2 regions of the Paenibacillus cineris genome follow, and region 1 is predicted to be linked to the other one. Evidence: a T-box and tRNA genes for the amino acid it is inferred to sense, from the RefSeq annotation. Region 1 holds a T-box; the other holds one or more tRNA genes.
What was found. The T-box of region 1 lies ahead of tyrS (tyrosine--tRNA ligase). A T-box ahead of a tRNA ligase gene usually reads a tRNA of that ligase, here a tRNA-Tyr.

Region 1 (3,279 bases):
CCGGTCTTTGCACCATAATCATCCGGTTGCAGGGTCGTGATCCCGAGCTTCTTGGCAAAGCTCCAGGCGTTCTGGATTCCGACAACGTTATTGTATAGTTTAAGCGCGACCGTATTCACGGAATTGTTGAGTGCGGAGCGCGCCGTCATCAATCCTTTATATCCCGAAGTTGAGTTTTTGGGAATATGATACCCTTTTTGCCAGTCCGGCAAAATGATCGGCGAATCGTCAACCACGCTTGCCGGCTGAATGGCCCCTGATTCAATCGCCGGCAGATAAGCGGCAATCGGCTTCATCGTCGATCCCGGCTGGCGGATCATCTGGGTCGCATAGTTCATCTGTTCTTTGTTAAAATCGCGGCCCTCGATCATGCCTAGAATGGCGCCGGTCTTGTTGTTGATCATCATGGCCGCCGTTTGCTCGGCCCCCTTGGTTTTGCTGTCAGGAGAGAAGTTGCTGTCATCCTCGGCGATTTTATGCATCGTATTGTACACCTTTTTATCAATGGTGGTATAGATCCGATACCCGCCCGTGCTGAGCTGCTGCCGGGCTTCTTCAAGCAGGTCGCCGTCCTGCTTCGCATCGTCCCCGGGAACCTTGCCTTCCGCCTGCTCATTCAGCTGCATGATGATTTGGGCGCCTTGGCGCTCCGTTTCCATCATCAGATAAGGGAAGGTGGCGTATGCCTTCTCCACATGGGGAGCCAGCTGCTTACGGATGTCGAAAGCGAGCGCTTCCTTGTACTGCGCCTCCGTGATTTTGTTCTCCTCAAGCATCCGCCGGAGCACCAAATGCTGCCGGTCGATGGCGCGTTTAAAGTTGGCTTCGTTAAACTCGCCTTTGCCGTTGAAGGCCGAATATCTGGAAGGCAGCTGAGGAAGACCGGCCAAATAAGCCGCCTCGGCGACGTTCAATTTACTGAGATCACTAATATTAAAAATGCCTTTGGCTGCGGCCTGAATACCGTACAGATTGTAGCCGCTGGATCCGTTGCCGAACGGAACCTTGTTTAAGTATGCCGTTAAAATTTCTTCTTTCGTCATAAACCGCTCCAGCCGGAGCGCGAGCAAAATTTCCTTGAATTTCCGGTCTTCCGTTTTGTCCAGGTTCAGGAAAACGCGTCTGGCCAGCTGCTGGGTGAGCGTGCTTCCTCCGGTCTGCACGGATTCATGCAGAAGCTTCTGTTTGACGGCACGGAGCGTGCCCTTGATGTCAACACCCTTATGTGTAAAAAAGTTATTGTCTTCAATCGATACGACGGCGTCGATGACGATGGGCGGTATCTGCTTATACTCCACGGGGCGCCTGTCCTCATCGGTCCGAAGCTGTCCGATGGGGGTGCCGTCACGGAAGTAGGCGAATCCCGTAATGGAGTTCTCGCTCATCTTCTGGTCAATCAATGCCCTGGAACGGACCGGATCATCCTTCACGATGGAAGTGAGGTACCCGGCTGCCGTACCGCCGGCGAACAGCGCTCCCATAACGATAACGACCAGCGTCCACATCGCGGTAAGGCCGATGATGCGGCCGTAGGACCGTTTTTTCGGAGCGGTCTGCTCTTCCGGCTTTTGTTTGTTATCTTCAACCATTCGTGGCTATCCTCCTTTTGACGGAACTATTATAGCATAAATTGCGTATTTTGAATGCAGAGATCGAATCGTGGCCAAATGGATGGCAATCATTGACTTTTTTCGGGTGTGTGGTATAAATAGGGTTAATCCAAAAAGAACATATCGTCAAAAGGCAAAGAAAGACTCCAGTAGAAGGGAGCCTGGGCTGATCAGAGAGCCGGTGGGTGGTGCAAACCGGCAGCCTCTCCCTTTGAATTACCGTCTTGAGCCGTCCGGAGGAACGCGCGTCACCAGGAGCGTAAGTAGTCTGGCACCGGACCTGGCAGTCCGTTATCGTAATGAAGTGAAAGCAGTGGGTGAAAGGGGATCGTCCCCGAAACGGCTGCTTTAATTAGGGTGGTAACGCGAGCAGGCTCCTTCTCGTCCCTTGGGACGCGCAGGAGCCTTTTTGCTGTACATTCTAACGGATCAGAGAGAGGTTGATGACGATGAACTGGGAACAACTCACGCCGGCCCAGAAGGAAGAGATTGAACGCCAACTGGCTGTCATCAGGAGGGGGACGGTCGAAATCCTGCCGAACGAAGAGCTGGAACGCAAGGTAATCCGGTCGGTTGTGCAAGGACGTCCGCTCAAGGTAAAGCTGGGTCTTGATCCATCCGCTCCGGACATTCATATGGGGCACACGGTAGTGCTGCACAAGCTGCGGCAGTTTCAGGAGCTGGGCCATGAGGTGCAGCTGATCATCGGGGATTTCACGGGCCGGATCGGCGACCCGACCGGGAAATCGGAAACCCGCAGGCAGCTGACGGAAGAGGACGTGAAGCGGAATGCGGAAACCTACCAGGCTCAGGCGTTCAAAATATTAAGTCCGGACAAAGCGAAGGTATACTACAACTCCGAATGGCTCGGACCGATGACCTTTGCCGACGTGATCGGGCTCGGTTCCAAAGTGACGGTGGCCCGGATGCTGGAGCGAGACGATTTTTCCAAACGGTATGCCGGCGGTCTCCCGATCAGCATTCACGAGTTTTTCTACCCGCTGATGCAGGGCATGGATTCGGTGGCGCTGGAGACGGATATCGAGATCGGCGGTACGGATCAGACGTTTAATCTCATGATGGGCCGCACCTTGCAGAAGGAATACGGGGCAGAACCGCAGGTGGCGGTTACGCTGCCGCTGCTGGAAGGGCTGGATGGCGTGCAGAAGATGAGCAAAAGCCTCGGCAATTACATCGGAATCGATGACGCACCGAACGAAATGTTCGGCAAAACGATGTCGGTGCCGGATGGTCTGATGGTGAAGTACTTCGAGCTGGCCACGGATATAACGAATGAAGACCTTCGGATTCTGCGCGAAGGATTGGAAGGCGGCCGTATCCACCCAAGGGATGCCAAAATGAGCCTGGCGGCAGCCTTTGTCCGGATGTACCACGGGCAGGAGGCGGCCGAAGCGGCCCGGCAGCATTTCGTCACGGTCTTTCAGCAGCGTGCGCTTCCTGAAGATATCGAGCTGCGCGATATCCCCGCAAACGAGCTGCAGGGAGGGGCCATCCGGCTGGTCCGGCTGCTGACCCTCATCGGATTTGCTTCTTCCAACAGTGAAGCCAGAAGGAGCATTCAGCAAGGATCGGTCAAGCTGAATGAAGTGAAAATCGAGGATCCCCATGCGGAGATCGCGGTCCGGGACGGCGATATCGTTCAAGCGGG
Region 2 (3,279 bases), 4.1 Mb from region 1:
GCCGCGTAGTATTGACGTTTGCTGTACACGGTTTGGTACTCCAATTTCAGGTCGTTCAGTTGATTTTCCAGCTCGGTGAGCGACTGGCGGGTTGTATCCAGCAGTCCTCCGTATTGCTCGAGCTTTTCTTCATAGATTATTTTTTCCTGCAGTGCGAGCTTGGCTAGATGATCCTCGCCGGCCTTCAGAGCCAGCAGCGCCTGCTCCTCACGCTTTTCCTTCATGTTGGATGCCTGATCCACTTGCTGCTTCAGCTGTCTCACGTGAGCGGAGTACTGCTGAACGAGCTTCTCGGCTTCCATAATATCGTCACGCGTTGATGCCAAAAACTGATCGATCAACCGTACCGGGTCCTGACTTTGTTCCAAACGTTCATTTAATGTCGCTACGGTGATATCCCGTACCCTGCGAAATACGCTCATCTGTTTTTGCTCCCTCCTTATAAGCTGTGATCGCCTATTCGTTTGATTGTATTTATTAAAGGTAATTCTTTGTTACCGTTACATCCACTTCGACGACTTCTTACCTTTCAGCAGCATAATCCCGAACACTACCAGGGCAATTCCCAGCAGCGGTCCGATGATCCAGGACAGCTTCGCCAGAAGTCCCATGACACCGAATGCGAGGATAATCGTACCGATGACCACCTTACCTCTGCGAATTCCATAATAGCCGAGCACGATCATCAGGATCGGGAAGATCAATCCGATCAGCCTGCCGAATAATGGAGCGAATACTCCCAGGAGCATCAGTGCCCCGATTGCGATCAATACGATCGCCCAACCAGAAGTTTTATTTGTTCTCATGCATTGTCACCGCCTTTCGTTTGTATCAACCTTATGACTCTATTTTAGGTTCAATCCGGGTTTTCCAAAACGGACCCAAGACGGTTTTTAATCCTAGACCTAAGTCGGGGGAAGGCTCGGACCTTAGACGAAGCAAGCTTTTCTGCATGTAACGCGGCAGCCACATCCTCCACTGGCAGCTCCAATTGCCCGTTTATAGGGCATGATCAACACGCTATGGAACTTCAATGAGCAGTTTACTTATACAATGCTTGGGATAGGGAGTCGTTGGAGGCTCTGAGCAAGGGATTTAGCACTTAGCTAAAGAAACATTGAGCCTGTTTAGCCCAGGTAAAGCCGGCTGGAATGGTTTATCAACTTTAAACAAGGATGGGGAAAACGTTCAAAGGGAGTAATGGTATAACGAACGGATTGATCAGAGGATCTTTTTCAAGGCTGCTGTACACCCTCTTACTCCCATCTTACGAGGACACGTCATATAAAGAGAACATCTATGCGGATATGACCTACATAAAACAAACATGATACGAATTAAATACCATACAGTCATAAATTAACGCAATACGAATTATAATGGCCGTCTTTCAGCGGGATATCATCAGGTGGCTGATTGGAAGGAGAAGTGCAAGTGTACAGCAGGATGAGGGATTAACGAACGACGAACGATGGCTCGGTGTACAATGTTAGTCTATACAAGAAAAAGCCTTGGATATTTTCCAAGGCTTTTCTCTATGATGCCGGTGAAGGGACTCGAACCCCCACGGTTTCCCTCACGATTTTGAGTCGCGCGCGTCTGCCAATTCCGCCACACCGGCATATTCAGTTAAAAAAATGGCGCGCCCTAAGAGATTCGAACTCCTGACCTTTTGATTCGTAGTCAAACGCTCTATCCAGCTGAGCTAAGGGCGCATATGAAGTTAATGGAGGCGCCACCCAGATTCGAACTGGGGATAAAGCTTTTGCAGAGCTGTGCCTTACCACTTGGCTATGGCGCCGAAATCAAATGGAGCGGACGACGGGAATCGAACCCGCGACCCTCGCCTTGGCAAGGCGATGCTCTACCGCTGAGCCACGTCCGCTTAAACTGGCTGGGGATATAGGATTCGAACCTATGCATGACGGAGTCAAAGTCCGTTGCCTTACCGCTTGGCTAATCCCCAACAAGATTGTCATTATAAGTTATGGGGCGATCGATGGGACTTGAACCCACGAATGCCGGAGCCACAATCCGGTGCGTTAACCCCTTCGCCACGACCGCCATAATAAAAGATATGAAGCTGTATTTCGAATGGCAGGGGCAGCAGGAATTGAACCCACACTAACGGTTTTGGAGACCGCTGTTCTACCTTTAAACTATGCCCCTATAATAAAACTGGTGGAGGCTGATGGATTCGAACCACCGAACTCGTACGAGAACAGATTTACAGTCTGCTGCGTTTGGCCACTTCGCTAAGCCTCCATATGGTGCCGGCGAGAGGACTTGAACCCCCAACCTACTGATTACAAGTCAGTTGCTCTACCAATTGAGCTACACCGGCTTTTATGCTTATTATTAAATTCATGGTGGCTCGGGACGGAATCGAACCGCCGACACGAGGATTTTCAGTCCTCTGCTCTACCGACTGAGCTACCGAGCCTAATTTTGTTTCTATCAAGAGTATTATTGCAACAAACTAAACTCTCAAGAAAATAAATGGCGGAACCGACGGGATTCGAACCCGCGATCTCCTGCGTGACAGGCAGGCATGTTAGGCCTCTACACCACGGTTCCACGGCCAATTATGTATCTCCATAAATAAGGAGATAAATTGCGGGGGCAGGATTTGAACCTGCGACCTTCGGGTTATGAGCCCGACGAGCTACCGGACTGCTCCACCCCGCGTCATTAAAAAATATTTATTTTCTTTAAAGTATACATGGTGGAGGCTGAGGGGATCGAACCCCCGACCCTCTGCTTGTAAGGCAGATGCTCTCCCAGCTGAGCTAAGCCTCCATAAGAAACACTTTTAATATCTTAGCAGATAAACCACTAAAAAGGCAAGCATTTTTTCTTTTGGATTCTCATTCCTGAAGCTAATAATTAAAGTGGTGACCCGTATGGGATTCGAACCCATGTTACCTCCGTGAAAGGGAGGTGTCTTAACCCCTTGACCAACGGGCCAAACTATAATGGCGGAGAGAGAGGGATTCGAACCCTCGAGACGCTTTTGGCGCCTACACGATTTCCAATCGTGCTCCTTCGGCCAACTCGGACACCTCTCCATAATGGCTCCCCGAACAGGACTCGAACCTGTGACAACTCGATTAACAGTCGAGTGCTCTACCAACTGAGCTATCAGGGAACAATATTTAATTCAAGTGTTTGATCACTTGAAAACTAGATACGAAACGAATCTACATTTTATATTTTTTGGATAAGCCCTCGACCGATTAGTATTGGTCAGCTCCATGCATTGCTGCACTTCCACCTCCA

Region 2: it has a tRNA-Tyr gene. The T-box ahead of tyrS (tyrosine--tRNA ligase) is inferred to sense a tRNA for this amino acid. The anticodon was not compared.

What each region holds. Positions count from the first base shown of each region.
Region 1 is NZ_BORU01000001.1:4,075,366-4,078,644, reverse strand. Features, by position in the region: gene KI379_RS19000 (transglycosylase domain-containing protein) at 1-1,589, opposite strand, end outside; T-box leader at 1,738-2,002, shown strand; gene tyrS (tyrosine--tRNA ligase) at 2,060-3,279, shown strand, end outside.
Region 2 is NZ_BORU01000001.1:59-3,337, reverse strand. Features, by position in the region: gene KI379_RS00095 (PspA/IM30 family protein) at 1-422, opposite strand, end outside; gene KI379_RS00090 (LiaF transmembrane domain-containing protein) at 501-806, opposite strand; tRNA gene KI379_RS00085 (tRNA-Leu) at 1,542-1,621, opposite strand; tRNA gene KI379_RS00080 (tRNA-Arg) at 1,639-1,715, opposite strand; tRNA gene KI379_RS00075 (tRNA-Cys) at 1,728-1,801, opposite strand; tRNA gene KI379_RS00070 (tRNA-Gly) at 1,811-1,885, opposite strand; tRNA gene KI379_RS00065 (tRNA-Gln) at 1,892-1,966, opposite strand; tRNA gene KI379_RS00060 (tRNA-His) at 1,989-2,064, opposite strand; tRNA gene KI379_RS00055 (tRNA-Trp) at 2,096-2,169, opposite strand; tRNA gene KI379_RS00050 (tRNA-Tyr) at 2,180-2,265, opposite strand; tRNA gene KI379_RS00045 (tRNA-Thr) at 2,269-2,344, opposite strand; tRNA gene KI379_RS00040 (tRNA-Phe) at 2,368-2,443, opposite strand; tRNA gene KI379_RS00035 (tRNA-Asp) at 2,501-2,577, opposite strand; tRNA gene KI379_RS00030 (tRNA-Met) at 2,615-2,688, opposite strand; tRNA gene KI379_RS00025 (tRNA-Val) at 2,724-2,799, opposite strand; tRNA gene KI379_RS00020 (tRNA-Glu) at 2,893-2,967, opposite strand; tRNA gene KI379_RS00015 (tRNA-Ser) at 2,977-3,068, opposite strand; tRNA gene KI379_RS00010 (tRNA-Asn) at 3,073-3,148, opposite strand; partial or broken rRNA gene KI379_RS00005 (23S ribosomal RNA) at 3,217-3,279, opposite strand, start outside.